Regions from separate parts of the Citrobacter sedlakii genome, predicted to be linked through region 3. Evidence: predicted binding sites of a transcription regulator. Region 3 holds the regulator's gene; each other region holds the start of a gene.

Region 1 (10,781 bases), 1.3 Mb from region 3:
GCAGCGCGGGAAACGCCAGTCTCGTTTTTTGCCGCGCTGAAAAGACGCAATATCCCCGCCATAATGGTGGTCCGCCCGCTCAGCGATCCTGATTTTGACTTTGTGGGCACCGATAACTTCCTCGGTACTCAGATGGCGACGACGCATTTACTCAGGTTGGGGCATAAGAATATCGCTTTTATCGGCGGTAGCCCAAGCTCTGGCAGTCGGGCGCAGCGAATGGGGGGATTCACCAGTACGTTGATGGAGTGGGGGATCTCACCGAATCCAGACTGGATCGTCGCCGCCGAAGCCAGTCAGATCGACGGCGCCAGAGTGGCGGAATCATTACTTACCCGCTATCCGCAGATCACCGCCGCTGTCTGTTATCAGGATATCGTTGCGCTAGGGGTTATGCAGGCGCTGCGTAAAATGGGACGGGAACCGGGGAACGATTTTGCGCTGGTGGGATTTGACGATATCACCGAAGCGGCGCTGGTGCAGCCCGCGTTGACAACCGTTTCGGTTGCGGCAAAAGAGATTGGTCGCAAAGCGGGTGAGCTGTTGTACAGCCGCATCCAGGGGAACGATGAACCGCCGAAACGAATCATTCTGCCGCCCGCGCTGGTGATCAGAGAGTCATGCGGTTTTCGCTGAGTATCATGCCTTTTACTGATACTCCCTCCTGTTTATCATAAAATTCTAATTATCGGCGATTTCAGATGGCGGCTTTGTCTCGGGCTGGTTAATCTGAAAACGATTTACATCATTTTAACGTAAGAGAATAACTATGCATGATGCACAGGTCCGCGTCGCGATAGCGGGCGCGGGGGGCCGTATGGGCCGCCAGCTGATTCAGGCAGCCCTTGAAATGGAAGGCGTTGCGCTTGGTGCGGCGCTGGAGCGCGAAGGATCGTCATTGCTGGGAGCCGATGCCGGTGAGCTGGCGGGCGTCGGCAAAACGGGAGTGACTGTACAATGCAGCCTCGAGGCGGTAACCGACGATTTTGATGTTTTCATCGACTTTACGCGCCCGGAAGGCACGTTGAATCATCTGGCATTTTGTCGTCAACACGGCAAAGGCATGGTCATTGGCACCACCGGTTTTGATGACGCAGGCAAACAGGCGATTCGTGAGGCGGCAGCTGACATCGGCATTGTCTTCGCGGCAAATTTCAGCGTTGGGGTAAACGTTATGCTGAAGCTGCTGGAGAAGGCGGCAAAAGTCATGGGCGATTATACCGATATCGAAATTATTGAAGCGCACCATCGCCATAAGGTTGACGCGCCGTCCGGCACCGCGCTGGCGATGGGCGAGGCAATAGCGCATGCGCTGGATAAAGATCTGAAAGCGTGCGCCGTGTACAGCCGTGAAGGTTACACCGGCGAGCGTGTGCCGGGTACCATTGGCTTTGCTACCGTGCGTGCGGGCGACATTGTTGGTGAACACACTGCGATGTTTGCCGATATTGGCGAGCGTATCGAAATTACCCATAAGGCCTCCAGCCGTATGACCTTCGCCAACGGCGCGGTAAGATCGGCGATCTGGGTCAGTACAAAGCAAAACGGCCTTTTTGATATGCGAGATGTCCTGAATTTACACAGTTTATGATGTGTTATTACCCTTCGTGATGTGGTTATTGTAATCTTAATGTGTTGATTACATAGGGCAATATTTTATTGCCCTTTTATTTTAGCGCCTTGCCGTTAAATTTTTCTTGTAATGCCTGAAATTCTACTTTTTATTATCAAATATTGTGGCTGAAATGTAAATTTTGACCAGATGGTCCACTTTTTTCAGCGCTACCGCCATTTTTTATATTCTTCTTGCTGCGCAAGCGTTTTCTCAACCAGGTTAGTTGCTCTTTTTGCCCGTTAATCCGTCCTTTTTACCTCCAGGTTGCAAAAGAATATAAAAAATACTGCCTTTAAGTTGACTTTTAGCTGCCTTATCTCCAGAATGCCGCCGTTTGCCAGAAATTCAAGGTAAGCAAATTTGCATTGATTCATCGCGTATAAATGAATTAGTATGCAAATAAAGTGAGTGAATATTCTCTGGAGGGTGTTTTGATTAAGTCAGCGCTATTGGTTCTGGAAGACGGAACCCAGTTTCACGGTCGGGCCATAGGGGCAACAGGTTCGGCGGTTGGGGAAGTCGTTTTCAATACTTCAATGACCGGTTATCAAGAAATCCTCACTGATCCTTCCTATTCCCGCCAAATCGTTACTCTTACTTATCCCCATATCGGCAATGTCGGCACCAATGCTGCTGATGAAGAATCTTCTCAGGTTCATGCGCAAGGCCTCGTCATTCGTGACCTGCCGCTGATCGCCAGCAACTTCCGCAACACCGAAGACCTCTCGTCTTACCTGAAACGCCATAACATCGTGGCGATTGCTGATATCGATACCCGTAAGCTGACGCGTCTGTTACGTGAAAAGGGCGCGCAAAACGGCTGCATCATCGCGGGCGATAATCCGGATGCGCAACTGGCGCTGGAAAAAGCGAAAGCCTTCCCGGGCCTGAACGGGATGGATTTGGCGAAAGAAGTGACCACGGCGGAAGCGTATAGCTGGACCCAGGGAAGCTGGACGCTGGCCAATGACCTGCCGGAAGCAAAACAACAAGACGAACTGCCGTTCCACGTAGTCGCCTATGACTTTGGCGCCAAGCGCAATATCCTGCGCATGCTGGTGGACAGAGGCTGCCGCCTGACGGTGGTGCCCGCGAAAACCTCAGCGGAAGATGTTCTGAAAATGAACCCGGACGGCATCTTCCTTTCAAATGGCCCTGGCGACCCGGCGCCGTGTGACTATGCTATCGACGCAATCCAGACATTCCTCGAAACCGATGTGCCGGTATTCGGTATCTGCCTCGGTCATCAGCTACTGGCGCTGGCGAGCGGCGCGAAGACCGTGAAGATGAAATTCGGTCACCACGGCGGCAACCACCCGGTAAAAGATATCGACAACAATACCGTAATGATTACGGCGCAGAATCACGGCTTTGCCGTCGATGAAGCCACGCTGCCGGCGAACCTGCGCGTGACCCATAAGTCCCTTTTCGACCATACCCTGCAAGGTATTCATCGCACCGATAAGCCAGCGTTTAGTTTCCAGGGGCACCCGGAAGCCAGCCCAGGTCCGCACGACGCCGCGCCGTTGTTCGACCACTTTATCGAGTTAATTGAGCAGTACCGTCAGTCCGCGAAATAATCAGGAGTTAAGAGAGCCATGCCAAAACGTACAGACATAAAAAGTATCCTGATTCTGGGCGCGGGTCCGATTGTTATCGGTCAGGCGTGCGAGTTTGACTACTCCGGCGCGCAGGCGTGTAAAGCCCTGCGTGAAGAGGGTTACCGCGTTATCCTGGTCAACTCTAACCCGGCGACCATCATGACCGACCCGGAAATGGCCGATGCGACTTACATCGAGCCGATTCACTGGGAAGTCGTGCGTAAAATCATCGAAAAAGAGCGTCCGGACGCGGTGCTGCCGACGATGGGCGGCCAGACGGCGCTGAACTGCGCGCTGGAGCTGGAGCGTCAGGGCGTGCTGGAAGAGTTCGGCGTGACCATGATTGGCGCAACCGCCGACGCGATCGATAAAGCCGAAGACCGTCGCCGTTTCGACATCGCGATGAAAAAAATCGGTCTCGACACCGCGCGTTCCGGTATCGCCCATAACATGGAAGAAGCGCTGGCGGTGGCCGCCGACGTCGGTTATCCGTGCATCATCCGTCCGTCCTTTACGATGGGCGGCACCGGCGGCGGTATCGCCTACAACCGCGAAGAGTTTGAAGAAATCTGTACGCGCGGTCTGGATCTTTCCCCTACCAACGAGCTGCTGATTGATGAATCGCTGATCGGCTGGAAAGAGTATGAGATGGAAGTGGTGCGTGATAAAAACGACAACTGCATCATCGTCTGCTCCATCGAAAACTTCGACGCAATGGGTATCCACACCGGCGACTCGATCACCGTTGCGCCTGCCCAGACGCTGACCGACAAAGAATACCAAATCATGCGTAACGCCTCGATGGCAGTGCTGCGTGAAATCGGCGTTGAAACCGGCGGTTCTAACGTTCAGTTTGCGGTGAACCCGAAGAATGGTCGCCTGATTGTCATTGAGATGAACCCGCGCGTGTCGCGTTCGTCGGCGCTGGCCTCTAAAGCCACCGGCTTCCCGATTGCGAAAGTGGCGGCGAAACTGGCGGTGGGCTACACCCTTGACGAACTGATGAACGACATCACCGGTGGGCGTACCCCGGCCTCGTTCGAGCCGTCTATCGACTACGTGGTGACTAAAATCCCACGCTTTAACTTTGAAAAATTTGCTGGCAGCAATGACCGCCTGACCACCCAGATGAAGTCGGTGGGCGAAGTGATGGCGATTGGCCGCACCCAGCAGGAATCGATGCAGAAAGCGCTGCGCGGGCTGGAAGTGGGCGCGACCGGCTTCGACCCGAAAGTCAGTCTCGACGATCCGGAAGCGCTGACCAAAATTCGCCGCGAGCTGAAAGACGCTGGCGCGGATCGTATCTGGTATATCGCTGACGCGTTCCGTGCGGGACTTTCCGTAGACGGCGTCTTCAACCTGACCAACATCGACCGCTGGTTCCTGGTGCAAATTGAAGAGCTGGTCCGTCTGGAAGAAAAAGTCGCGGAGCTGGGCATCAATGGCCTGACCGCCGACTTCCTGCGCCAGCTTAAGCGCAAAGGCTTCGCTGATGCGCGTCTGGCGAAACTGGCGGGCGTACGCGAAGCGGAAATCCGCAAGCTGCGCGACCAGTACGACCTGCACCCGGTCTACAAGCGCGTGGATACCTGCGCGGCGGAATTTGCCACCGACACCGCCTACATGTACTCCACCTATGAAGACGAATGTGAAGCGAACCCGTCCGTCGACCGCGACAAGATTATGGTGCTGGGCGGCGGTCCAAACCGTATCGGCCAGGGCATTGAGTTCGACTACTGCTGCGTACACGCCTCGCTGGCGCTGCGCGAAGACGGTTACGAGACCATCATGGTCAACTGTAACCCGGAAACGGTCTCCACCGACTACGACACCTCCGACCGCCTGTACTTTGAGCCGGTTACCCTGGAAGACGTGCTGGAAATCGTGCGTATCGAAAAACCGAAAGGGGTTATCGTCCAGTACGGCGGCCAGACTCCGCTGAAGCTGGCGCGCGCGCTGGAAGCTGCGGGCGTACCGGTTATCGGCACCAGCCCGGACGCCATTGACCGGGCGGAAGACCGTGAACGCTTCCAGCATGCGGTTGACCGTCTGAAGCTGAAACAGCCGGCGAACGCGACTGTCACCGCCATTGAACAAGCGGTAGAAAAAGCGAAAGAGATCGGCTATCCGCTGGTGGTGCGTCCTTCTTACGTACTTGGCGGACGGGCGATGGAAATCGTCTATGACGAAGCGGATCTGCGTCGTTACTTCCAGACCGCGGTCAGCGTCTCCAACGACGCGCCGGTGCTGCTTGACCGCTTCCTCGACGATGCGGTTGAAGTGGATGTGGATGCGATTTGCGATGGTGAAAGGGTGCTGATTGGCGGCATCATGGAGCACATCGAGCAGGCAGGCGTTCACTCCGGCGATTCCGCCTGTTCGCTGCCAGCCTACACCCTGAGCCAGGAAATACAGGACGTGATGCGCCAGCAGGTGCAGAAGCTGGCCTTCGAGTTGCAGGTTCGCGGTCTGATGAACGTCCAGTTTGCGGTGAAAGACAACGAAGTCTACCTGATTGAAGTGAACCCGCGTGCCGCGCGTACCGTACCGTTCGTCTCCAAAGCCACCGGCGTACCGCTGGCGAAAGTGGCGGCGCGCGTAATGGTGGGCAAATCGCTGGCCGAGCAGGGGGTGACAGAAGAGATTATTCCGCCTTACTACTCGGTGAAAGAGGTGGTGCTGCCGTTCAACAAATTCCCTGGCGTTGACCCGCTGTTAGGGCCGGAAATGCGCTCTACCGGAGAAGTGATGGGGGTGGGACGCACCTTTGCGGAAGCGTTCGCCAAAGCGCAATTGGGCAGTAACTCCACGATGAAAAAACAAGGCCGTGCGCTGCTCTCCGTTCGCGAAGGCGATAAAGAACGCGTGGTAGACCTTGCCGCGAAGCTGCTGAAGCAGGGCTTTGAGCTGGATGCGACTCACGGTACGGCGATCGTACTGGGTGAAGCCGGTATTAACCCGCGTCTGGTAAACAAAGTGCATGAAGGCCGTCCTCACATTCAGGACCGTATCAAGAATGGCGAGTACACCTACATCATTAACACCACCGCCGGGCGTCGCGCGATTGAAGATTCCCGCGTTATTCGCCGCAGCGCGTTGCAGTACAAGGTGCATTACGACACCACCCTGAACGGCGGTTTCGCCACCGCGATGGCGCTTAATGCTGACGCCACGGAGAAAGTGATCTCCGTACAGGAAATGCACGCGCAAATTAAAAAATAACCGACCCTGATGTTCCACGGTCTTAAAAACGGTTCCGGAAACGGAGCCGTTTTTTTATGCAATCAGTCGTTTCCTGGCGAAATATACTGCAATAGCAGAAATGTGAATGTAACAAGCAAGATTTGGATCACACTCATGACCCGGCAAGTTGCATACTATCCCTTATATCCACAATTTTAATAGGGTCTTGTCGGGAATATGATGGACAGGACGCAACACGATTTTTAATTTGTGAAATGGTGTGCTTATGTGTGAAGAGTATGTTGAAAAACCACTTTATTTGATGATTGCCGACTGGGTCATGGCGGAAAAGCGTTGGGTCAGCGCAAAAGAGATTGCAAAGCAGTTTAATATGGATCATTGCAAAGCAATTAATACCGTCTCTTATATTCTCGCGGAAGTGGGGGAAATTCATTGTGAGACTAAGACCATCCCTAACCAACTGGAAGGACGGGGCTGTCAGTGCCAGCGTCTGGTGCGGGTAACCCATATCGCGCCGCAGCTTTACGCGCGTTTGGGACAGCGCGCGCAGGAAAAGGTGGCCAGCAGAGCGCCCCGGATCCCGGCGGTTCCACCGTCAGAACTGAACCGTGAGCAGAAATGGCAGATGATGCTGTCAAAGAGTTTGCGGCGGTAAGGCGGAGATCCGCCGTATTGAATGGCGGTATAAACGACGTATCCGGCCTGGGGATGGCGAACATCGCAGGCCGGATAAATGCTGTGCCATCAGGCGTTAACGGCCTTTCCATACCGGGGCGCGTTTTTCCGCAAATGCCTGCGGCCCTTCAAGGGCATCCTCTGAATGCAGGACCGACGGATAGTGCTTCAGCACGCCGCTGCGGATAAAACGATACCCTTCCTCGACCGGCATTTCACTGGTGGTACGAGAGATCTCCTTCAGCGCGGCAATGGCCAGCGGCGCGCTGTTGACCAGTTCTTGCGCCAGTTCGCGCGCGCTGTCCATCAGTTCCTGCTGGCTGATCACGCGGTTGACGATCCCCCAGCGCAGCGCTTCCGCGGCATCCATTCGTCTGCCGGTCATTACCATTTCATTCACGATGGCCGGGGGTAACCGTTTTGGCAGACGCAACACGCCGCCGCTGTCTGGCACAATGCCCAGTTTCGCTTCCGGCAGCGCAAAGCTGGCGTTTTCGGCGCAGACGATAAAATCCGCCGCCAGCGCCAGTTCGAAACCGCCGCCAAAGGCATAGCCGTTCACAGCGGCAATCACCGGTTTATCGAGATCAAAGCATTCCGTTAGTCCGGCAAAACCTCCGGGGCCAAAGTCGGCGTCCGGCGCTTCACCTTCTGCGGCGGCTTTTAAGTCCCAGCCTGCGGAAAAGAATTTCTCCCCCGCGCCGGTGACGATCGCGACGCGCAGTTCGGGATCGTCACGAAATTGCAGAAAAGCCTCCCCCATCTGAAAGCTGGTTTTGGCATCGATCGCATTGGCTTTAGGTCGATCCAGAATGATTTCCAGAACAGGTCCGTTACGGGTCAAACGTAAAGATTCACTCATGGTTCATCTCCAGAAAATAAAGTAACTGGCGGGCATTTCCCGCCAGCAGGGTTATTTCAGATTCTTTTTGATTATTTTTCCTGAACAGTTACGGGGCAGGTCAGTTCTTATTTCCATAAAAGAGGGCACTTTGAATTTCGCCATATTTTGTTCGCAGAAATGGAAGAATTCTTCTTCCGTCAGCGTTTCGCCTTCATTAAGTACGACGAAGGCTTTAATGGCTTCGTCGCGAATCGCATCCTGAATACCAATCACCACGATGTCCTGAATTTTAGGATGTGCGGAAATGATATTTTCCAGCTCAACGCAGGAGACGTTTTCACCGCCGCGTTTAATCATGTTGCAGCGCCGGTCGACAAAATAGAAAAAGCCGTCTTCGTCGCAATATCCGGAATCGCCGGTGTGTAACCAGCCGGTGGAGTCGAACGCTTTCGCCGTGGCGTCGGGCCTGGCGTAATAGGCTTTAAAGAGTGTTTTGCCCGGCACCCCCTTGATGCAGATTTCGCCAATCTCGCCAGCGGGCAGCGCACGGTTCTGCTCGTCGCGAATTTCCGCTTCGTAGCAAAATCCCGGACGGCCTATCGACGGCCAGCGTCGCTTATCGCCGGGGCGGTCGCCAATGATGCCGACGATGGTTTCCGTCATGCCATAGGAGGTCAGCAGGCGCACGCCGAAACGGGTGACAAAGGCGTCTTTCTCCTGTTCCGAAAGGTTAAGGTAGAACATGACTTCCCGCAGACAATGTTGGTTGTCCTGCGGTGTGACGGGTTGCGCCATGAGCGTGCGGATCATCATTGGGATGCATTCTGTGACGGTCGCGCGGTATTTTCGGATCTGCTGCCAGAAGGCGCGGACGCTGTATTTTTCAATCAGCACAAACGTCGCGCCTGCCGAGAATGCTGCCATGGCGGCGGTGCATTGACAGTCGATATGAAACGCAGGCATCACCGTCAGGTAAATATCGTCTTCACGCAGGGCGCACTGCCAGGAGGAGTAGTATCCGGCAAAGCGCAGGTTGTAATGGGTGATCACCACCCCCTTTGGTCGTGACGTGGTGCCGGAGGTAAATAAGATCTCTGCGGTGTCGTCGGTAGACAGCGGTACCGTTTCCTGCAAGGCGCCCGGCTGGCGATCTTTTTGCAGAGAAAAGTGACTCACGCCGGGTTCAGTCCCGACGTTTTCGCCAACCACCCAGATAAGGGTTAACTGCGTTTCGCCTTCACGCTGGATCTCGCGGTACATCGGCAAAAACGCGGGGCTGGTGACGATCTGCCTGGCCTGGCTGTTTTGCAGGATCCACGCGCTTTCGTCACGCAGCAGGCGGGCGTTGATCGGCACCATGATAGCGCCGATTTTTGCCAGTCCAAACCAGCAAAAGATAAATTCCGGGCAGTTATCCAGATGCAGGGCAACCTTATCCCCTTTGCGAATGCCTGAGGCGTGGAACAGATTCGCTGTGCGATTGATCTCCTCATTGAGCGACGCGTAGCTGTACTGTCGTATCTCCCCGTCGCTGGATTCACAAATCAGCGCCGTTTTACTGCCATGCCGTTCGGCCAAATCGTCCCACATCTGGCGTAAGTGTTGTCCGCCAACGATATCCATAGCACCTCTGTCCATTTATTCAGGCGCTAACCGGAAATGCCGGTTAGCGCGTTCGGGTTAATCCTCTACTTTGGCCAGACCTTTACTGACCAGTGACTGAATTTCAGCGTCGCTGTAGCCGATGTTATGCAGAATGGCGGCGGTATCCATGCCGTGTGACGGCATGCCGCGCCAGATTTTTCCAGGGTTATTTTTGAATTTCGGCATCACGTTTGGCCCTTTGCAACTGCGGCCATCCAGCGTTTGCCATTGGGTAATGGATTCCCGGGCAATGTACTGTGGGTTACCTTCCAGTTCCGGAATCGTCAGCACTTTGGCGCAGGCGATATTCAGCTCGGCGAAGCGTGCCTGAGCCTCGGCGAGGGTGCGTGTCGCCAGCCAGGCATCGAGTTTTTCCTCTACCAGCGGTCCGTAAGGGCATTCGATCCGGTGAATCAACTGTGTGCCTTCCGGAACCTCCGGTGTGCCCAGAATGTGCGCCAGACCAATATCCTTAAAGCATTCGGCGATTTGCGTAATACCGACCAGCTCCATCACGATGTAGCCGTCGGCGCACTTATACAGTCCGCAGCCAGCGTAGTAGGGATCTTTACCTTTGGTCATTCGCGGGCATATCTCGCCGCCGTTGAAATAATCCATCATGAAATATTGACCCATACGCAGCATGACTTCGTACATTGCGACATCAATACTTTCGCCTTTACCGGTTTCACGCGCTTTATGCAACGCCGCCAGCGCCGCGGTGGTGGCGGTCATGCCGGAGAAATAGTCGGCGGTGTACGGGAAGGCGGGCATCGGCTGGTCGACGTCGCCGTTCTGGATCAGGTAGCCGCTGAACGCCTGGGCAATGGTGTTATAGGCTGGCAGGTGGGTGTACTCTTCGCTGCCGTACTGACCAAAACCGGATAAATGGGCGATAACCAGCTTCGGGTTATGCCGCCACAGGACGTCATCGGTAATACCGCGGCGGGCAAATGCCGGGCCTTTGCTGGCTTCAATAAAGATATCGGTGGTTTCCATTAATTTGAGAAACGCTTCCCGCCCCTCATCTTTGAAAATATTCAGCGACAGCGCGTGGAGATTACGGCGCGAAAGCTGCGGATAGTGGGGCTGGACGCGAATGGTATCGGCCCAGGCCACGTTTTCAATCCAGATAACCTCCGCGCCCCATTCAGCAAACAATTGTCCGGCGAACGGTCCGGCGATTTCGATGCCGGAA
Region 2 (10,781 bases), 1.9 Mb from region 3:
CAGGCTTGCAGATAGCCCCCATCCCTGACTTATCTTCCGGATGGGGGCGGTGGTGATTAAACTTCCAGGTAGTTCATGATCCCGTCAGCCGCTTTACGGCCTTCGGCAATGGCGGTGACCACCAGATCTGAACCGCGTACGATGTCGCCACCGGCGAAGATTTTCGGATTGCTGGTCTGGAACGCGTTATCGCTGCTTTCCGGAGCGATAATACGGCCCTGTGAGTCCAGCTCGACGCTGTGCGCTTTCAACCATTCCATGCTGTGCGGACGGAAACCAAACGCCATCACGACGGCGTCAGCCGGGACCACGTGTTCTGAACCGGCGACGATCTCCGCGCGACGACGGCCTTTCGCATCCGGCGCGCCCATTTCGGTGCGCGCCATTTTCACGCCGCACACCTTGCCGTTGGCGTTGACTTCAATACCCAGCGGCTGCACGTTGAACTGAAACTCGACGCCTTCTTCACGCGCGTTTTTCACTTCGCGTTTTGAACCCGGCATGTTTTCTTCGTCGCGGCGATAGGCGCAGGTGACGTGCGTCGCGCCCTGACGAACAGAGGTACGCACACAGTCCATCGCCGTATCGCCACCGCCCAGCACGACCACGCGCTTGCCTTCCATACTGATGAACGGCGCGTCGGTGGTTTCGCCAAAGCCCATGATCTGCCTGGTGTTGGCGATCAGGAACGGCAGCGCGTCAAACACGCCATCGGCGTCTTCGTTTTCCAGCCCGCCGCGCATGGACTGATAAGTGCCGACGCCGAGGAACACCGCATCGTAATCCTTCAGCAGGTCGTCGAGCTGTATGTCACGACCCACTTCCACGTTGAGTTTGAACTCAATGCCCATGCCGGTGAAGATTTCGCGGCGACGGGTCATCACCTCTTTTTCCAGCTTAAACGCCGGGATGCCGAAGGTCAGCAGGCCGCCGATCTCCGGATGACGATCAAAGACCACCGCCTTTACGCCGTTGCGGGTCAGCACGTCGGCGCAGGCCAGCCCGGCAGGACCGGCGCCGATAATCGCCACGCGTTTGTCGGTCTGACGTACCCCGGTCATATCCGGACGCCAGCCCATCTCGAACGCTTTATCGTTGATATAGCGCTCGATATTGCCGATAGTCACCGCGCCAAACTCGTCGTTCAGCGTACAGGATCCTTCGCACAGGCGATCCTGAGGGCAGACGCGACCGCACACTTCCGGCAGGGTGTTGGTCTGGTGAGACAGCTCGGCGGCCTCGAAAATACGCCCTTCGTTGGCCAGTTTCAGCCAGTTCGGGATGTAGTTATGTACCGGACACTTCCACTCGCAGTACGGGTTGCCGCAGGACAGGCAGCGGTCTGCCTGTGCTTTGGCCTGACCTTCAGAAAACGGCTCGTAGATTTCGACGAACTCGATTTTGCGAATTTTCAGCGGCTTCTTCGGCGGATCAACGCGCTGCAGGTCGATAAATTGATATACGTTTTGACTCATGACCAGACCCTCTTACTGCGCCTGCACGCGCAGCTCGGCTGCGCTACGACTACGGTGACCCAACAGGGCTTTCACATCACTGGATTTCGGCTTCACCAGCGCGAACTTCGTGGCAAAAGCTGACCAGTTCGCCAGAATTTCTTCGCCACGCTGCGATCCGGTATGCTGCACATGTTCGGTAATCAATCCACGCAAATGCTCCTCGTGAATCGCCAAATCGTCAACGCTCAGCACTTCCACTAATTCCGGATTCACGCGTTTGCGGAACTCACCGTCTTCATCCAGCACGTAAGCAAAACCGCCCGTCATGCCTGCGCCGAAGTTCACGCCGGTTTTGCCGAGAATGCAGACAATACCGCCGGTCATGTATTCGCAGCCGTTGTCGCCAATGCCTTCCACGACGGTGATTGCCCCGGAGTTACGCACCGCAAAACGTTCACCTGCGCGGCCTGCGGCGTACAGGCGACCGCCGGTCGCGCCGTACAGGCAGGTGTTACCAATAATGCTCGCCTCATGACTGCGGAAAGCTGAACCGACCGGTGGACGTACCGCCAGCAGCCCCCCCGCCATGCCTTTACCGACATAGTCGTTAGCATCGCCGGTCAGGTATAACTCAACGCCGCCGGCGTTCCAGACGCCGAAGCTCTGGCCCGCGGTGCCGTTAAAGTGCGCTTTGATCGGATCAGACGCCAGCCCCTGATCGCCATGCGTCTGGGCGATATAGCCCGACAGCGACGCGCCAACGGAACGGTCGGTATTGCGAATGTCAAACCAGAAGGTTTTGCTCTGACGTTCGTCAACGTACGGTTTCGCCTGTTGTAACAATTGCGCGTTCAGCACGCCGTTATCGAACGGCGGGTTGTTTTCCGTGCAGTACAGCGCTTTGCCTGGATGAGGCTCGGCGGTTTCCAGCAGACGGGACAGGGCCAGTTTCTGCTGTTTGGCGGTAAAGCCTTCCAGCTCTTTCAGCAGGTCGGTACGGCCAATCAGATCCACCAGGCGGGTGACGCCCAACTGCGCCATCAGCTCGCGGGTTTCACGGGCGATAAACTCAAAGTAGTTGGTCACTTTGAACGGCAGTCCGTGATAGTGGTTCTTACGCAGTTTGTCATCCTGCGTTGCGACGCCCGTCGCGCAGTTATTCAGGTGACAAATACGCAGGTATTTACAGCCCAACGCCACCATCGGGCCGGTACCGAAGCCGAAGCTTTCCGCGCCCAGAATCGCGGCTTTGATAATATCAACGCCGGTTTTCAGGCCACCGTCCACCTGCAAGCGGATCTTATGACGCAGACCGTTTGCCACCAGCGCCTGCTGGGTTTCCACCAGACCCAGCTCCCACGGACAGCCCGCGTATTTCACCGAGGAGAGCGGGCTGGCGCCAGTACCACCGTCGTAGCCAGCGATGGTGATCAGATCGGCATAGGCTTTCGCCACGCCGGTCGCAATGGTGCCGACGCCCGGCTCGGAAACCAGCTTCACGGAGATCATCGCTTTCGGGTTAACCTGCTTCAGGTCGAAAATCAGCTGCGCTAAATCCTCGATAGAGTAAATATCGTGGTGCGGCGGCGGGGAGATCAGCGTCACGCCCGGTACCGAGTAGCGCAGTTTGGCGATGTATGGGGTGACTTTATCACCCGGCAACTGGCCGCCTTCGCCCGGCTTCGCGCCCTGCGCGACCTTGATCTGGATAACATCGGCATTGACCAGATACGCTGGCGTTACGCCAAAGCGACCGGATGCCACCTGCTTGATACGCGACACTTTATTGGTGCCGTAGCGCGCCGGGTCTTCACCGCCTTCGCCGGAGTTGGAGTTCCCGCCGAGGCTGTTCATGGCTTCCGCCAGCGCTTCGTGGGCTTCGGGACTCAGCGCGCCGATGGACATTGCCGCCGTGTCGAAACGCTTGAACAGTTCGCTGGCCGGTTCAACGTCGTCAATACTCACGGCGTCGTCACCCGGAGTGATAGCCAGCAGATCGCGCAGCGTCGTGGCGGGACGTTCGTTGACCAGCTTCGCGTATTCCTGATAGTCGCTGTACTCGCCGCTTTGTACCGCCTGTTGCAGGGTACGCACCACGTCCGGGTTATAGGCGTGGTATTCGCCGCCGTGCACATACTTCAGCAGGCCGCCCTGGGCGATTGGTTTGCGCGCCAGCCAGGCGCGTTTGGAGAGATTCAGCAGATCCTGCTGGAAGTCGGCGAAGCCCGCCCCGCCGATGCGACTCACCACGCCCTGGAAGCACAGGTTCACCACGTCGTCATGCAGGCCGACCGCTTCAAACAGCTTCGAGCAGCGGTAAGAGGCGATGGTTGATATGCCCATTTTGGACATGATCTTGTACAGCCCTTTGTTGATGCCGTTACGGTAGTTCAGCATCACGGTGCGGTAGTCTTTGGCAATCGCCTGGGTGTCGATCAGACGGCCCAGCGTTTCGTATGCCAGATAGGGATAGATGGCGGTCGCGCCGAAGCCGAGCAGCACCGCAAAATGATGCGGGTCACGGGCGCTGGCGGTTTCAACGATGATGTTCGCGTCGCAGCGCAGGCTTTGTTCCACCAGACGCGTCTGTACCGCGCCCACGGCCATCGGCGCGGGCACCGGCAGGCGGTTCTTGCCAATGTTGCGGTCGGAAAGCACCAGCAGGACGGTACCATTACGCACCATCTGTTCGGCGGTGTCGCAGAGCGTTTTCACGGTCTCTTCCAGCGTGGTCTGCGTGGCGTCGAAGGTGATATCAAGCCAGTCGGCGCGATAATGTTCCTCTTTCATCGTCGTCAACTGTTTAAAGTCAGAGTACAACAGGATCGGCGATTTAAAGCTCAGACGATGCGCCTGGCCTTCCGCTTCGCAGAAGACGTTCATTTCGCGACCAATGCTGGTGGCCAGCGACATGACGTGAGCTTCGCGCAGCGGATCGATTGGCGGGTTGGTTACCTGCGCAAACTGTTGGCGGAAGTAGTCGTAAATAATGCGCGGCTGGCTGGAGAGCACGGCAAACGGGGTGTCATCACCCATAGAGCCGACCGCTTCCTGGCCGTTTTCGCCCAGCACACGGATGACGGAGTCCACCTCTTCCGCGCTGTAGTTAAATTGTTTCTGGTAGCTGGCGAGCGCGTCGTCGTCCAGTTCGCGGCTTCCCACCTGATCGTCAGCCAGCTCTTCAAACGGTACCAGGCGGCGAACGTTTTTCTCCATCCACTCTTTATACGGGTGGCGGCTTTTCAGATCGTCGTCGGTTTCGGCGGAATGCAGAATACGGCCGCCGCGGGTGTCGATTACCATCAGTTCGCCAGGCCCAACGCGGCCTTTTTCCACCACTTCGTCAGGCTGGTAATCCCAGATGCCGACTTCCGAGGCGCAGGTGATCAGTTTGTCTTTGGTGATGACGTAGCGCGCCGGACGCAGACCATTACGATCGAGGTTACAGGCAGCGAAGCGACCGTCGGACATGACGATCCCCGCCGGGCCGTCCCAGGGCTCCATGTGCATGGAGTTAAAGTCGAAGAAGGCGCGCAGCTCGGGGTCCATATCGGGGTTGTTCTGCCAGGCTGGCGGCACCAGCAGGCGCATCGCGCGAACGATATCCATCCCGCCGGCCAGCAGCAGCTCCAGCATGTTATCCATGGAGCTGGAGTCGGAGCCGGTTTCGTTAACAAACGGCGCGGCGTCGTGCAGGTCCGGGATCAGCGGCGTCTGGAATTTATAGGTACGGGCGCGCGCCCACTGACGGTTACCGGTGATGGTGTTGATCTCGCCGTTATGCGCCAGATAGCGGAACGGCTGCGCCAGCGGCCAGCGCGGTACGGTGTTGGTGGAGAAGCGCTGATGGAACAGGCAGATGGCCGACTCCAGACGCAAATCCGCCAGGTCCAGGTAGAAGCGCGGCAGATCCGCCGGCATACACAGACCTTTATAGATGTTGACCAGGTTCGACAGGCTACAGACGTAGAAGTCTTTGTCGTCCTGCAAACGCTTTTCAATGCGGCGGCGGGCGATGAACAGGCGGCGTTCCATATCGCGCGGACGCCAGCCTGCAGGGGCGTTGACAAAAATTTGCTCAATGCGCGGCAGAGAGGAGAGGGCAATTTCACCGAGAACGCCTTCGTTGGTTGGCACATCACGCCAGCCGACAATTGACAGGGTTTCCTGCTGCAGCTCTTCTTCAACAATACGGCGAGAGGCGGCGGCCAGATCCGGATCTTTATTTAAAAAGATCATCCCGACGGCGTAGTTTTTGGCTAAGCGCCAGCCGCGCTCTTCGGCAACGATACGAAAAAAGCGGTCCGGTTTTTGTAATAGCAAGCCGCAACCGTCGCCGGTTTTACCATCGGCGAGGATCGCGCCACGGTGCTGCATTCGGGCCAGTGCGTGGATTGCGGTACGCACTACCTTGTGGCTAGGTTCGCCTTCTATGTGGGCGATCAGGCCAAAACCACAGTTATCCTTCTCAAGGGATTTATCGTACAACATATCAGTGAACCTCCCCAGGCTCTGCGGGATCCCCTTCCGACACCGTTTGCGCGCGGGCACACCAAGAGCATGGCGACGGGGTTTGCGCATCTTACGCTTACCTCGCATTCGCCCTCTTTATCCTTTTCGCGTAGGTCAAACAAGTTTGAGGACTTGCTGTCAGAGGGAATCTCAATTACTGCATAAATATGATGAGCGCAGCGCTCATCCAGAAAGCTTCCAGCGGATTTCCAACTTATCGGGAATCTACACACAGGTCAAATGGCAAGCTTATTTATGCCAAAATGTGCTACGCAGCATGTATCTGAATGAAATTACTGGAATTACTGACATTTTTACATTGCTTTAACGTGGGAGAGACGGGATGCGGAGTGTGATCTGTCTCACTGTCATATCCCTCTGTGAACCCTTATCTCAGCTTGATTCCCCGTGAGATGCAGTGTTTTGTGCTGGTTGTCACTGTGAAGGCAATTCATCATACTGTTTTTGCGCAATCGGCGTCAGAAGATAAAAAAAATGGAAGGAGATAAGGAAAAATAATTGAACAGCTTATGAATGAAATAGCGTTTATTTTGACTGGATATGCAATTGATAAAAGCCCGCCGTGGCGATTGATCCAGGTCATCGCCGAACGGGGCTAAAAATGGCAGGCTTTGGCCTCTTTTTAAGAGGCGGTCTATCAGATTATGCAGTTACAGAAATTAGTCAATATGTTTGGTGGGGATCTTTCGCGTCGTTATGGACAAAAGGTTCATAAACTGACGCTGCACGGCGGGTTTAGCTGCCCTAACCGTGACGGCACCATCGGTCGTGGCGGCTGCACTTTCTGTAACGTCGCCTCTTTTGCCGATGAAGCCCAGCAGCATCGATCGATCGCCGAACAGCTTGCCCATCAGGCGCATCGGGTCAATCGCGCCAAACGCTATCTGGCTTATTTCCAGGCTTATACCAGCACCTTCGCCGAAGTGCAGGTGTTGCGCGCGATGTATCAGCAGGCGATAAGCCAGGCCAACATGGTCGGCCTGTGCGTCGGCACGCGTCCCGACTGCGTGCCGGATGCGGTGCTCGATCTGCTCTGTGAGTATAAAGACCAGGGCTACGAAGTGTGGCTGGAGCTTGGGTTACAGACCGCGCATGATAAAACCCTGCATCGTATTAATCGGGGTCACGATTTCGCCTGCTACCAGCGCACCACCCGGCTGGCGCGCGAGCGCGGACTGAAGGTGTGCGCGCATCTTATCGTCGGCTTGCCGGGCGAAGGCCAGCGTGAATGCCTGCAAACGCTGGCGCGGGTGGTGGAGACGGGGGTGGATGGCATTAAGCTGCACCCGCTGCATATTGTCACGGGCAGCATTATGGCGAAGGCCTGGGAAGCGGGGCGGCTGACCGGCATTGCGCTGGACGATTATACCTTGACGGCAGGAGAGATGATCCGCCATACGCCGCCGGAAGTGATTTACCATCGTATCTCCGCCAGCGCCCGTCGTCCGACGCTGTTGGCGCCGCTGTGGTGTGAAAATCGCTGGACCGGAATGGTCGAGTTGGATCGCTATCTTAACGAACACGGCGTTCAGGGGTCGGCGCTTGGACGCCCCTGGATTTCGCCCGACGCCTGATCTATGACGGGCGCTCGCATTTCTTGCACATTCTTCAACGTCACGCCCAGAATTGAGTATTATTGTGCCAGGTTGTCGTAAAGGAAATTCCTGATGAAGCAAATTCGTATGCTGGCGCAGTACTATGTTGATCTAATGATGAAATTGGGTCTGGTGCGCTTTTCGCTGCTTTTGGCGTTAGCGCTCGTTGTGCTGGCAATTGTCGTGCAGATGGCGGTCACTATGGTGCTGCATGGCCGGGTCGAACAGATTGACGTCATCCGCTCCATCTTCTTTGGTTTATTAATCACTCCCTGGGCCGTCTATTTTCTGTCGGTGGTGGTCGAGCAACTGGAGGAGTCACGCCAGCGGCTTTCCCGGCTGGTGCAAAAGCTGGAGGAGATGCGCGAGCGCGACCTTAAGCTCAACGTTCAGTTAAAAGATAATATCGCGCAGTTGAATCAGGAGATCGCCGATCGCGAAAAGGCGGAAGCTGAACGTCAGTCGACCTTTGAACAGCTGAAAGTGGAGATCAAAGAGCGCGAGGAAGCGCAAATTCAGCTTGAGCAACAGTCTTCTTTTCTGCGGTCATTCCTTGATGCATCTCCGGACCTGGTTTTTTATCGCAACGAAGATAAAGAATTTTCCGGCTGTAACCGGGCGATGGAATTGCTGACCGGCAAAAGTGAAAAGCAATTGGTGCACTTAAAGCCTGCTGATGTTTATTCGCCGGAAGCGGCAGAAAAAGTCATTGAAACCGATGAAAAAGTGTTCCGCCATAACGTGTCGTTGACCTACGAACAGTGGCTGGACTACCCGGACGGACGGAAAGCCTGTTTTGAAATCCGCAAAGTGCCGTACTACGACCGCGTGGGTAAACGCCACGGTCTGATGGGCTTTGGCCGTGATATTACCGAGCGGAAGCGTTACCAGGATGCCCTTGAGCGCGCCAGCCGCGACAAAACCACCTTTATCTCCACTATTAGCCATGAGCTTCGTACGCCGCTGAACGGCATCGTCGGCCTGAGCCGCATTCTGCTCGACACCGACCTGACCGCCGAGCAGGAAAAATACCTGAAAACGATCCATGTTTCCGCCGTGACGCTTGGAAATATTTTCAATGATATCATTGACATGGATAAGATGGAGCGGCGAAAAGTCCAGCTTGATAATCAGCCCGTGGATTTCACCAGCTTTATGGCCGACCTGGAGAACCTCTCCGGTCTGCAGGCGCAGCAGAAAGGGCTGCGTTTTGTGCTGGAGCCGACGCTGCCGCTGCCGCATAAGGTGGTGACCGACGGTACGCGTCTGCGCCAGATTCTGTGGAATCTGATCAGCAACGCGGTGAAATTTACCCAGCAGGGTCAGGTGACGGTGCGGGTTCGCTATGACGAAGGCGATATCCTGCATTTTGAGGTGCAGGACTCCGGCATCGGTATTCCGCAGGATGAGCAGGATAAAATCTTCGCCATGTATTATCAGGTGAAAGACAGCCACGGCGGTAAACCGGCCACCGGCACCGGGATTGGTCTGGCGGTTTCCCGTCGTCTGGCGAAGAACATGGGCGGCGATATCACCGTGTCCAGCCAGCCGGGGAAAGGTTCCACCTTTACGCTGACCGTGCATGCGCCCGCCGTCGCGGAAGAAGTGGAAGACGCGTTTGAAGAGGACGATCTGCCGCTGCCGGCGCTGCATGTGCTGCTGGTGGAAGATATCGAACTCAACGTCATCGTGGCGCGTTCGGTGCTGGAAAAACTCGGTAACAGCGTAGACGTGGCAATGACGGGCAAAGCGGCGCTGGAGATGTTCACGCCGGGCGAGTATGACCTGGTGCTGCTTGACATCCAACTGCCGGACATGACCGGTCTTGATATCTCCCGTGAGCTGACCAAACGCTATTCGCGTGAAGATCTGCCGCCGCTGGTGGCGCTGACCGCGAACGTTCTGAAAGATAAACAAGAGTATCTGGATGCCGGAATGGATGACGTGTTGAGCAAGCCGCTGTCGGTTCCGGCATTAACCGCGATGATCAAGAAGTACTGGGACACGCAAAACGAGGAGGAGAGCACGGTGACACCTGAAGAAAGCAGTAAATCACAAGCGCTGTTAGATATTCCGATGCTGGAACAGTATATCGAGCTGGTGGGACCGAAGCTGATTACCGATGGCCTCGCCGTGTTTGAAAAGATGATGCCGGGCTATTTGAGCGTGCTGGAGTCCAATCTGACGGCGCGCGACAAAAAAGGCGTGGTGGAAGAAGGACATAAAATCAAAGGCGCCGCTGGCTCTGTCGGTCTGCGTCATTTGCAACAGTTGGGGCAGCAGATCCAGTCTCCGGATCTCCCGGCCTGGGAGGATAACGTCGGCGAATGGATAGAAGAGATGAAGCAGGAGTGGCAGCACGACGTGGCGGTGCTGAAAGCCTGGGTGGCGGCGAACGGCGGAAAAAAATGACCCCGGCTTGACCGGGGTGCGCGAATACTGCGCCAACACCAGGGAAATCGTGGCTGCGCCGTAAGTTATACTCATTATCTCAAAAGGCGCAGCGCTCATTTTCAGGCCGCACGCAGATAAGATAGCAAATCTTAAATGTTTTGTTACATGAATCAGTTAAATGTGTGAAGCGCGGCAGTGTAATCACAATTATTAATGCGCTTCATACGAAGGGAAAAGGACATTTTGCATGAAGAAAATTGGCGTAGTGCTCAGCGGATGCGGCGTCTATGACGGCGCGGAAATTCATGAAGCGGTGCTGACTTTGCTGGCGATTGCCCGTAGCGGCGCGCAGGCCGTTTGCTTTGCGCCGGATAAGCCCCAGGCCGATGTGGTTAACCATGTGACGGGAGAGTCGATGGCGGAAACCCGCAATGTGCTGATCGAGGCGGCCCGCATTACGCGTGGTGAGATACGCCCGCTTTCGCAAGCCGTTTCTGCTGAACTGGATGCGCTGATCGTTCCTGGCGGCTTTGGCGCGGCTAAAAATTTGAGCACCTTCGCCAGCCAGGGCCGTGAATGTCAGGTTGACGCAGATCTTGCGGCGCTGGCTGTCGCCATGCATCAGTCGGGGAAACCGCTCGGCTTTATGTGTATCGCCCCGGCGATGCTGCCGAAAATCTTCGGCTTCCCGCTGCGGTTGACCATTGGTACCGACATTGATACCGCAGAAGTACTGGAAGATATGGGCGCAGAGCATGTGCCATGCCCGGTTGATGATATTGTCGTCGATGAAGATCATAAA
Region 3 (10,781 bases):
GCAGCTTTTCACAAATCAGTTGGAGTTTGGCTTGTTGCGCCGCCTCAAGCGTTCCGGCTTCTTTCCAGTATCCGCAGGAATATTGCATATATGGATCGAGCATTCGACTAAACAGATCATTACCCAGATCGTAGTGCTCTTTGCCGACAATCCAGGCGCGTTTTTTGCTTTGTAAATTAAACAGGCGAGCGCCAGCGATGCGGAGAGTATCTTTGAAATGATGGGGGAGTTGATTTTCCAGTCCGGCGCGAAGGACTTTGCTAAAAAACATGTCCAGGCGATCGCATTCCCACCAGCCATCCATATAGCTTTCGCCCAAACCGAGCGAGCCCTGCTGTAATACGCGTTTAAAAAAACGGGGGTTATTGACGCGGATATCAGCGGGGGCTGGACCGTTGATGGCTATGCCTGCGCGGCTTAATAATTCGTTGGTGATACGGTACCAGTCGTCATCCGGTACGTTAACTTCTTCTATACACGATGAACTCATAGCTTCTCCATCACTGGTCGGTGATCAGAACCTTAAAACAGCGTAGACGCTTTTTGGCTTTGTGAGAAATCTCACGGAAATATTCCGCGAGTCTATAATCCGACGTAGAACAGAGGAAGGGAGAAACCCTTGCCGAAAAGGCCATCCATGGTGAAGCGGGAACGCTCCGGTTCCCGTTAACACATAATTATTATCGTATTTTTAACAACCGAAATTTAGTATAGGCCTCAAAAACCGATGATACAACCAAAAATTGTTAGCTTCCTAACGAATAAAATATATTAGCGTTATCAATGGGATTCGCCGTGGGCCATCTCCGGATTGTCCTGCTGACGTTCCACAATACCCGCCTGCGCCTGCATTTTGTAACCCAATGCCGCCAGCACAACGGTGGCCAGCATAACGCTGGTGGTGGTGAGAAGTGGGGTGCTGATTAACCACGAAACCACCAGACTTGCCAGGAAGCATAATCCCAACTGAAGCGTATTCTGCAATGCCGCAGCGCGCCCCGTCGCCTGGGGAAACGGACGTAACGCCTGGGCCACGACTATCGGGTAGATCGCGCCGTTCGCAATCGCCATGACGCAGAAGGGGATCAGCACTTCCGTCAGCGAGACGTGATTCAGAAAACCCACGCCCCAGGTGGCGACAACGCTTAGCGCGTAGAGCACCAGCAGCCAGGGAAGAAGCTGCTGCCCCTGCCATTTTTGCAGCGCTGCGCGACACCCATAACCGCCAACCAGAAAGGCGATGGTCTGCGGCACATAGCTCAGGCCAATGACCGCCGGACTATAGCCCATTTCGCTCAGGATAAACGGCGAACCGGTGAGCCAGGCAAAGAAGCTGGCAGAGCAGGCCGCGTAGATCAGCACATTGCCACGATAAGCCCGGGTACGCAGCAGCGTCGCGAACGTCAGCTTATCCTGGCCATCCTTACGGGCGTTTTGAGTCGGTTTCAGGCGCAGAGCGGGCAGCATCAACACCAGGGTAATCGCGAACAGGGTGGCGAAAATCGCCTGCCAGGAAAAATGGGTCAGGATCCAACTACCTAGCAAGGGCGCCAGCGCAGGGGAAAGGCCCACTAACGGCATTATGGTCGCAAAAATGCGGTTAATCTTCTGCGAAGGATAATAGTCCGTAACCAGCGCCTGCCAGATCACCGTTGCGGCGCAGACGCCTACCGCCTGCACAAAGCGTAAAACCAGCAGTGCGGCGGCGCTTTCTACCCACAGCATCCCCAGGCTGCCGAGGGCAAAAATGGCTAAACCTGACAGCAGGATCGGTTTGCGTCCATAGCGGTCTGAAAGCGGTCCCCACAGCAGTTGCGCGACGGCAAAACCCGCTAAAAACAGGCTGAGGCTGGCGCTGACCGCCGACGCGGGCGTTTGCAGGTCGGATTGAATGGCGGCGAAAGCGGGGAGATACATGTCGGTGGCCAGAAAGCCCAGTACGCTCAGTCCCGCCAGCCAGACTAAAAACCCTTTTCCAGGTTGCATCGCTGCTTGCATAGTTGTTCTCTTATTTTAATGAATAATCTTCGCGCAGAGTGTAGGGAGTGTCTTTCTCCTTGTGAAACGGTAATATTTGGTTATTGCATTCAAAAATTTTGCAGGCAGATTATGTGGTCAGAATATGCGCTGGAAGTCGTCGACGCCGTTGCGCGTAACGGCAGCTTCAGTTCAGCGGCTCAGGAATTGCACCGGGTGCCTTCTGCGGTCAGCTACACGGTACGGCAACTGGAAGAGTGGTTGGCGGTCCCACTGTTTGAACGCCGCCACCGTGACGTGGTGCTGACGCCCGCCGGGGCCTGGTTTTTAAAAGAAGGGCGTTCTGTTATCAAAAAAATGCAGGACACCCGGCAACAGTGTCAGCAAATCGCCAATGGCTGGCGCGGGCAGTTGCCTGTTGCGGTGGATAATATCGTGCGTCCGGAACGGACCCGCCAGATGGTCGTCGACTTTTACCGTCATTTTGATGATGTAGAGCTGCTGGTTTTTCAGGAAGTTTTCAACGGCGTCTGGGACGCGTTGTCCGATGGTCGGGTGGAGTTGGCCATTGGCGCGACGCGCGCTATTCCGGTGGGCGGTCGCTATGCCTTTCGCGATATGGGAATGTTGAGCTGGAGTTGCGTGGTGGCGCGTTCCCATCCGCTGGCGAGCATAATGGGGCCGTTGAGCGACGACACGTTGCGAAACTGGCCGTCGCTGGTGCTGGAGGATACCTCCCGAAACCTGCCCAAACGCGTCACATGGTTACTGGATAATCAACGCCGTATGGTCGTGCCGGACTGGGACTCTTCCGCAACCTGTATCAGCGCTGGATTGTGTATTGGCATGGTGCCGACGCATTTTGCCAAACCTCGTCTTAACACGGGGCAGTGGGTTGCGCTGGAGCTGGAAAATCCTTTCCCGGATGCCGCCTGCTGTCTTACCTGGCAACAAAACGATACCTCGCCGGCGCTGGCGTGGCTGCTGGAGTATCTGGGAGACAGTGAAACACTGAACAGAGAGTGGCTGCGGGAGCCTGATGAGACTCCCGCAGGCGCGACTTAACGGCGGTAGTCGCGGAACGGGCCGTCCGCAACAGAGCGACGTTCAATCAGTCGCGGGTGGACTTCGATCGACTGGGACTCCTCGCGCTTATTGACGATACGGTCTAACAGCATATTAAACGCCGTTTCACCCAGAGAATCCTTCGGCTGATGAATAGTGGTTAACGCTGGCGTAAAGAAGCGCGCGTTTCGCACGTTGTCATAACCGATCAGCGAGACATCCTGCGGGACGCGCAGACCCATTTCATCGGCAGCACAGAGCGCGCCCATCGCCATGATGTCGCCGCCGCAGAATACCGCTGTCGGACGGTGTGACTGCGACAGGATTTGCTGCATTGCGCGGTAGCCGGACTCCGGCTCAAAATCGCCCTGCACAATCCAGTTTTCCGGCACGTTGATCAGCGCTTCTTCCATCGCTTTCATAAAGCCAGCCAGACGGCCTGCGCCGGTGTTCCGCTCCAACGGACCGGGAATCACGCCGATTTCACGATGTCCGCGCTCCACCAGGTATCGGCCTGCCATATAGCCGCCTTCAAAGGCGTTATCGATCACCGTGTCCGTGAAATCGGCTTTGGCTTCGCCCCAGTCCATCACTACCATGGGAATATGACGGTATTCTTCGAGCATAGAAAGCAGAGGTTCCGGATATTCAGAACACATGACCAACAGGCCATCCACGCGTTTTTGCGCCATCATCGACAGATAGGCGCGCTGTTTTTCCAGGTTATTCCACGCGTTGCCGAGGATGAGGGTATAACCCTTCTGGAAACAGTTTTTTTCAACGGCTTCTATAATTTCGGCAAAGTAGGCGGCTTCGCTGCTGGTCGCCAACAGGCCGATGGACTTGGTATGGTTGACCTTCAGGCTTCGGGCGACGGCGCTGGGGGAATAGTGCAATTCTTTGATTGCCGCCCACACCGCGTTACGCGTTTCTTCTGCAACAAAACGCGTTTTGTTAATAACGTGTGATACGGTTGTAGTGGAAACGTTTGCTCGTTTCGCTACATCTTTAATTGTTGCCATTACATCTCACTCCAGACCCAACCTGAACAGTAAAATACGCTAAGTAAACGTTTGCCTTTACACACCCTGATCGCAACATCAGGGTTGCGGCACGCCGGGAAAACGACACGGAACGTCAGGAAGGGGTCAATGGCCGGTACGCTAAACAAGTAAGCGTCGAATTTTGGCTGATCTTAACGAAAAGGGGAAGTGTTAAAAACAGATATCACCCTAAATCGTGGGAGATTTTTGCTTTCAAGTGTGTAAAAATGCGCTATATCACTTTTTGTGTGGGAATAAAAAGGAGAAAAGTTGATGAGCACCGATCTGAAATTTTCATTAGTGACCACGTTTATTGTTCTGGCTCTGATCGTGGCAGGTGGTTTAACCGCAGCACTGCACTGATTTACCGCTGAGGGAGTGTCGCTCCCTCACATTCCCTTCGCCAATTGTTATCAAAAATGCAAAAGTCTTTTGTAAATTTGTTAACTTCTCTTTTTTTGTGATTGATGTCATGCTTTTGGCTTTTCTTGTCCACCGCGTTTAAGCGCGAACAGGCGGAGTCATTACCGTATGAAAATAAATTACCCTTTACTGGCGTTGGCCATAGGCGCGTTCGGGATCGGCACCACTGAATTTTCTCCCATGGGATTATTGCCGGTCATCGCTCGCGGCGTTGATGTGACGATTCCCGCCGCAGGAATGCTGATCAGCGCTTATGCCATTGGGGTGATGGTCGGCGCGCCATTAATGACGCTACTGCTTTCACATCGCGGACGTCGCAATGCGTTGATCTTTCTGATGGCCATTTTCACCGTGGGCAATGTGCTTTCCGCTATCTCTCCTGATTACACCACCCTGATGCTGTCTCGCGTTCTGACCAGTCTGAACCACGGCGCCTTTTTTGGGCTGGGCTCCGTCGTGGCGGCAAGCGTGGTGCCAAAGCATAAGCAGGCCAGCGCGGTGGCAACAATGTTTATGGGACTGACAATCGCCAACATCGGCGGTGTTCCGGCTGCCACCTGGCTCGGTGAAACTATCGGCTGGCGAATGTCGTTTATGGCGACCGCTGGGCTGGGCGTTATCGCGATGGCGAGCCTGTTCTTCTCCTTGCCGAAGGGCAGCGCTGGAACGCGTCCGGAGGTAAAAAAGGAGCTGGCGGTGCTGATGCGTCCGCAGGTGTTGATGGCGTTATTAACCACTGTTCTGGGGGCTGGGGCGATGTTTACGCTGTATACCTACATCGCGCCCGTATTGCACAGCATTACGCATGCCTCGCCAGCGTTTGTCACCGGTATGCTGGTGCTGATTGGCGTTGGGTTTTCCATCGGTAATTATTTTGGCGGAAAACTGGCTGACCGTTCGGTGAATGGCACCCTGAAAGGTTTTCTGTTGCTTCTGATGGTGATTATGCTGGCGATCCCCTTTCTGGCACAAAATGCGCTGGGGGCAGCGATCGCTATGGTGGTCTGGGGAGCGGCGACCTTCGCGGTGGTGCCTCCACTGCAAATGCGAGTGATGCGTGTGGCGCACGAGGCGCCGGGCCTTTCTTCGTCAGTGAATATTGGCGCTTTCAACCTGGGTAATGCGCTGGGCGCTGCCGCGGGCGGGGCGGTCATTTCCGGCGGTCTGGGCTACGCTTTTGTTCCGGTTATGGGGGCGATCGTGGCGGGGCTGGCGCTACTGCTGGTGTTTATTTCCGCCAGAAAACAGCCGCAGACAGAGTGCGTCGCCAGCTAAAACGGCAAACTCTTTAATGCCCGACGCACGAATGTGCTGTCGGGCATTTTTCAGTTATGCGGCAAAGTTTTTCGCCACAAACGCCCAGTTAACCAGCGCCCAGAAGTTTTCCAGATAACCCGGACGCGCGTTACGATAGTCAATGTAATAGGCGTGTTCCCATACGTCGACGGTCATTAACGGCGTGGCGTCTGTGGTGAGCGGCGTCCCCGCGTTAGACGTGGACACGATAGCCAGCTTGCCGTCTTTGTCTTTAACCAGCCAGGTCCAGCCGGAGCCGAAGTTCTTGATCGCGGCATCGGTAAACTGGGCCTTGAAGTCGGCGAAGCTGCCAAACGCGGCGGCGATAGCGTCAGCCAGTTCACCCGTGGGTTCCCCACCGGCATTCGGCGCCAGGCAATTCCAGTAGAAGGTGTGGTTCCAGACCTGAGCGGCGTTGTTAAACACGCCCCCCTCAGAGCTCCGCACAATCTCTTCCAGCGATTTGCCTTCAAATGCGGTGCCTTTGATCAGGTTATTCAGGTTTGTCACATAGGTCTGATGGTGTTTGCCATAGTGGTATTCCAGCGTTTCAGCGGAAATATGCGGCGCAAGCGCATCTTTGGCATACGGTAATGCAGGTAATTCGAACGACATTGCTTCTCTCCTTATTATTAATATTGATTCGCACAATAACCTTATTGTACGTAAGGATAGGGTAGCAAATTGAAAGGTGTGGCAAAAGAAGAACTTACCCTGTTGTGTAACAACAGGGTAAAGTTTTAGCGAATGGTTTTCGGCGTCATCACCCGGCGGGCGCCGACATAATGGCGCTGCCAGTAGTCTTCGCTAAGAGAGGTGATTTGGATTTCCTGACCGCTGCGTGGCGACTGAATAAATTTGCCGTTACCGACGTAGACGCCAACGTGATCGGCTGTGCCGCGACCCTGGGTACGGAAGAACACCAGATCGCCATTTTTCAGCTCACCCCGTTCGATCGGCGCCGCATCACGCAGGTGATACATCTCGTTTGCCGTGCGGGGTATGCGGAATTTAACCAAATCCTTATAGGCGTAATAGACCAGACCGCTACAGTCGAAGCCAGTACGCGGCGATGTACCGCCCCAGCGGTAGGGTTTACCAATCTGGCTCATCAGTTTATTCATTGCTGTACTGGTGGCTTTTTGGACTTTTAACTTATGCGCGTCCGCAAGGGTGCTGGCCGCTGCGCTTTTCACCTTCACGCAGTGTGGCTTGCGGCCTTTTCGTGGCGTGCATTTTTCCGTCCAGCTCACGACGGCTGTCTTCGAAACGCCAGATTTTGTGCGGCGACTGGTCGTTCGGGAGGTTTTGCTGGAGGGGGTTACACGTTTTTTGCTGGCCGATGCCGTTTTCACTGCGTTTTTAGCGGTTGTTTTTTTTGCGGTGCGTTGGGAATTTTTCGTGGTCTTTTTCGCTGTTGCGGTGTTTTTTTTCTTGTCTGCGGTTTTCTTGCTGTGAGAAATGTCAGACGTTGTCCTGGCCTGCCGGGAAGCCTGGGCCACGGACATAAAGGAAATCGTTGTAAATAGTAAAGCACAGAGCGTGATGGAGAGTCGGTTAATCCGCGCCACTGAGCATTCCTCGGTTAAGGCAGGCGCAATCATGCCTGCATGTGATTTACAAAACCTGATGATTCTAATCTATAGAATTGAAGAAAGTTAATAGCTTTTATTGTTAAAAAAAGTTTTCCGCGCATAAGTGCCAAAAAAAGCAGCAACCAAAGGTAAATTTGCTTATTCAATAGACAATTGGGTGAAAAGGGCGGCCTGAACAGTGATTTGCAATGCAACTTAAGGCTTCAGACGATAAAATAGTAAAGCGTAATGAAAATGTTATTTTCCGATGTCGGCCTGAGCCGTTACAATGTCAGACGACTGCCGTAAAAGAAGTTAAGGAAGCAAGACAATGAGCACCACTATCGAAAAAATTCAGCGCCAGATCGCTGAAAACCCAATCCTGCTGTATATGAAAGGTTCGCCAAAACTGCCAAGCTGCGGGTTCTCTGCCCAGGCTGTGCAGGCGCTTTCTGCCTGTGGTGAGCGTTTTGCTTATGTCGATATTTTGCAGAACCCGGATATCCGCGCCGAACTGCCGAAGTATGCTAACTGGCCAACCTTCCCGCAGTTGTGGGTTGATGGCGAACTGGTTGGCGGCTGCGACATCCTGATCGAAATGTATCAGCGTGGCGAATTGCAGCAACTGATCAAAGAGACCGCGGCGAAGTACAAGTCTGAAGAATCAGATACCGAGTAAGGTGACGCCTGCGGGATTGAGGTGACAGGCTGGAGAAGTCGCCAACGCGCGGCCATCCGGCACTCACTAAAAAAGCGACCGAAAGGTCGCTTTTTTACGTACGGCGTTAAGCCTCGGGCATGGCCAGCGGCCAGCCGCCCAGTCGTTTCCAGCGGTTGACGATTTCACAAAACAGCACTGCCGTACGTTCCGTGTCGTAAAGCGCCGAATGAGCCTGCGTGCCGTCAAACTCCATACCTGCCGCCAGACAGGCTTTCGACAGAACCGTTTGGCCTAGCGCCAGTCCGCTGAGGGCGGCAGTGTCGAAAGTGACAAACGGATGAAAAGGGTTGCGCTTTAGCGAGGCGCGCTCGGCCGCCGCCATCATAAAGCTGTGATCGAACGTAGCGTTATGCGCCACCATGATCGCGCGGTTACAGCCGCTGTCTTTAATTCCTTTCCGCACCATTTTAAAAATGGCGTGCAGGGCGTCATATTCACTCACCGCGCCACGCAGCGGGTTGCTGGGGTCGATGCCGTTAAACGCCAGCGCTTCGGGCTGCAAATTCGCGCCTTCGAACGGTTCGACATGGAAATGCAGCGTAGTGTCCGGCATCAGCCAGCCCTGTTCATCCATTTTCAACGTGATGGCGGCAATTTCAAGCAGCGCATCGGTTCTGGCATTAAACCCGGCCGTTTCAACATCAATGACGACAGGGTAAAAACCGCGAAAACGGTCGCACAGACCGGTAAGTTGAGCGTTATCGGACATCGGGGTCTCTTAAATACAGAAAAAATGCAGCGCGTAGTATGCCAAAAAAAGGCGTTCATTGCAGTAAAACTGCGGGCGCAGAGAAACCGCGCCCGGAAGGGATTAATTACCCAGACCGCGACCGGCGTCTTTTTCTTCGATCAGTTCGATTTTGTAACCGTCCGGATCTTCAACAAACGCAATCACGGTGGTGCCGCCTTTTACCGGACCCGCTTCACGCGTGACATTACCGCCGTTCTGGCGAATCCGCTCGCAGGCTTCCGCTGCGTTATCAACGCTCAGCGCAATGTGACCATAGGCAGTCCCCAGTTCATAGCGATCGACACCCCAGTTATACGTCAGTTCGATCACCGCTTCGTCACTCTCTTCACCGTAGCCGACAAATGCCAGAGAATATTTGTACTCCGGGTTTTCGCTGGTACGCAGCAGTTTCATGCCTAAAACGTTAGTGTAAAAGTCGATAGAACGCTGCAAATCGCCGACGCGCAGCATGGTATGAAGTAAACGCATTGTTTATCCCCTTAAAAATGGTCAATACATTCAAAATGTTGTTTTAGTATAGCGGCGTTTTCGCGCCGCTATCAATGGAGGAATGCCGCAGGCGGGATCACAGCGTCGGGTAATCGGTATAACCTTCCGCGCCGCCACCGTAGAAACTCTCGCTGCGCTGCGGGTTTAGCTCGGCTTTACGTTGCAGTCGGGTGACCAGATCCGGGTTGGCAATGTAATCGCGACCGAACGCAACCGCGTCGATCAGGCCTTTTTCAATGAGGGTTTCCGCTTTTTCACGGGTGTATGCGCCAGCGCCAACGATGGGCCCCTGGAAACGCGCGCGTACTTTTTCGCGGAAGGCTTCAGTATAAGACGCGCCGCCTGCCCAGTCCGGCTCGGACATATGCAGATAAGCGATGCCACGTTTACCCAGTTCTTCGATCAGATACAGCGCATCTGCTTCTTCGTTGGGGCCATTGTCCACGTTCTGGAAAGTACCGATAGGGGAGATGCGAATACCAATACGGTCAGCGCCCCATTCCTGAATCCCCGCATCCACTACCTCAAGAACCAGACGCGCGCGATTTTCAACGCTGCCGCCGTACTGGTCGGTACGGTGGTTAGAGGAAGGTGAAAGGAACTGATGCAGCAGATATCCGTGGGCGGAGTGCAACTCAACGAGATCGAAACCGGCTTCGCGGGCATTGGCGATGGCCTGGCGGAAATCATTCACGATACCCGGGATTTCATGGGTTTCCAGCGCGCGCGGCATGGAGGTGTCAACGCGGATCGCATTGCCGTTTTCGTCACGTAGAGAGGTGCGCGTCCCGGCGCTGAGCGCGGAAGCGGAAACCGGCGGCTGCCCTCCTGGTTGCAGGCTGGCATGGGAAATGCGCCCGGTGTGCCACAGCTGTACGGCAATATGCCCGTTTTCTGCATGAACGCCGGCAGTAATTTTTTTCCACGCGGCAATCTGCTCGTCGCTGTGCAGACCCGGCGCGCCCGCATAGCCTTTCGCCTGGGCGGAAATTTGCGTCGCTTCGCTGATGATGAGACCGGCGCTGGCGCGCTGGCGGTAATATTCTGCCATTAACGGAGTCGGGATGTCGCCAGGCTCAATGCTGCGCAGACGCGTCAGCGGGGCCATGAATACACGGTTAGCTGCGGTGATCGCACCCACCTTCAGTGGGGTAAACAGTTTTTCAGAGGACATAATGGCTCCAGTGATGAATAGACCGGTCGTCTAGTGATTGAGTAAATAAAAACGCCTGTTAACCCTCAGGCGTTGTAATGATACGTCGCACATGCGCCAGCGCGTTTTCGAGCGGCATGGCGCTGCGCGAAATCTTGGCCTGTAAATTCGCGCCCAACCAGAGCGCGTAAAGGATTTGCGCCTGCTGTAACGGCTCGCCGGGAAATGTCAGACAACGGCTTTCGCGACCCTTTTCCAGCGCATGGGCAAGAATGGCGATAATATTGCT

Evidence for each region. The regulator PurR, encoded in region 3, represses purine synthesis genes. The targets are predictions, from matches to a motif close to CANGCAAACGTTTGCNTG.
Region 1: the regulator PurR is predicted to act here: its motif matches at 1,939-1,956, upstream of carA (glutamine-hydrolyzing carbamoyl-phosphate synthase small subunit).
Region 2: the regulator PurR is predicted to act here: its motif matches at 5,984-6,001, upstream of gltB (glutamate synthase large subunit).

Annotation. Positions count from the first base shown of each region.
Region 1 covers NZ_CP071070.1:3,806,671-3,817,451, reverse strand. Annotated here, with positions in the region: gene JY391_RS18180 (LacI family DNA-binding transcriptional regulator) at 1-636, shown strand, start outside; gene dapB (4-hydroxy-tetrahydrodipicolinate reductase) at 770-1,591, shown strand; gene carA (glutamine-hydrolyzing carbamoyl-phosphate synthase small subunit) at 2,047-3,195, shown strand; gene carB (carbamoyl-phosphate synthase large subunit) at 3,214-6,438, shown strand; gene caiF (carnitine metabolism transcriptional regulator CaiF) at 6,686-7,075, shown strand; gene caiD (crotonobetainyl-CoA hydratase) at 7,172-7,957, opposite strand; gene caiC (crotonobetaine/carnitine-CoA ligase) at 8,009-9,562, opposite strand; gene caiB (L-carnitine CoA-transferase) at 9,620-10,781, opposite strand, start outside.
Region 2 covers NZ_CP071070.1:563,506-574,286, forward strand. Annotated here, with positions in the region: gene gltD (glutamate synthase subunit GltD) at 57-1,475, opposite strand; gene gltB (glutamate synthase large subunit) at 1,488-5,948, opposite strand; gene mnmL (tRNA modification radical SAM protein MnmL/YtqA) at 6,635-7,564, shown strand; gene arcB (aerobic respiration two-component sensor histidine kinase ArcB) at 7,658-9,997, shown strand; gene elbB (isoprenoid biosynthesis glyoxalase ElbB) at 10,227-10,781, shown strand, end outside.
Region 3 covers NZ_CP071070.1:2,477,427-2,488,207, reverse strand. Annotated here, with positions in the region: gene cfa (cyclopropane fatty acyl phospholipid synthase) at 1-490, opposite strand, end outside; gene punC (purine nucleoside transporter PunC) at 781-1,986, opposite strand; gene punR (DNA-binding transcriptional activator PunR) at 2,110-3,042, shown strand; gene purR (HTH-type transcriptional repressor PurR) at 3,039-4,064, opposite strand; gene cydH (cytochrome bd-I oxidase subunit CydH) at 4,359-4,448, shown strand; gene JY391_RS11850 (MFS transporter) at 4,617-5,783, shown strand; gene sodB (superoxide dismutase [Fe]) at 5,838-6,419, opposite strand; gene JY391_RS11840 (C40 family peptidase) at 6,545-7,375, opposite strand; gene grxD (monothiol glutaredoxin 4) at 7,710-8,057, shown strand; gene rnt (ribonuclease T) at 8,164-8,808, opposite strand; gene gloA (lactoylglutathione lyase) at 8,911-9,318, opposite strand; gene JY391_RS11820 (alkene reductase) at 9,416-10,513, opposite strand; gene JY391_RS11815 (TetR/AcrR family transcriptional regulator) at 10,572-10,781, opposite strand, start outside.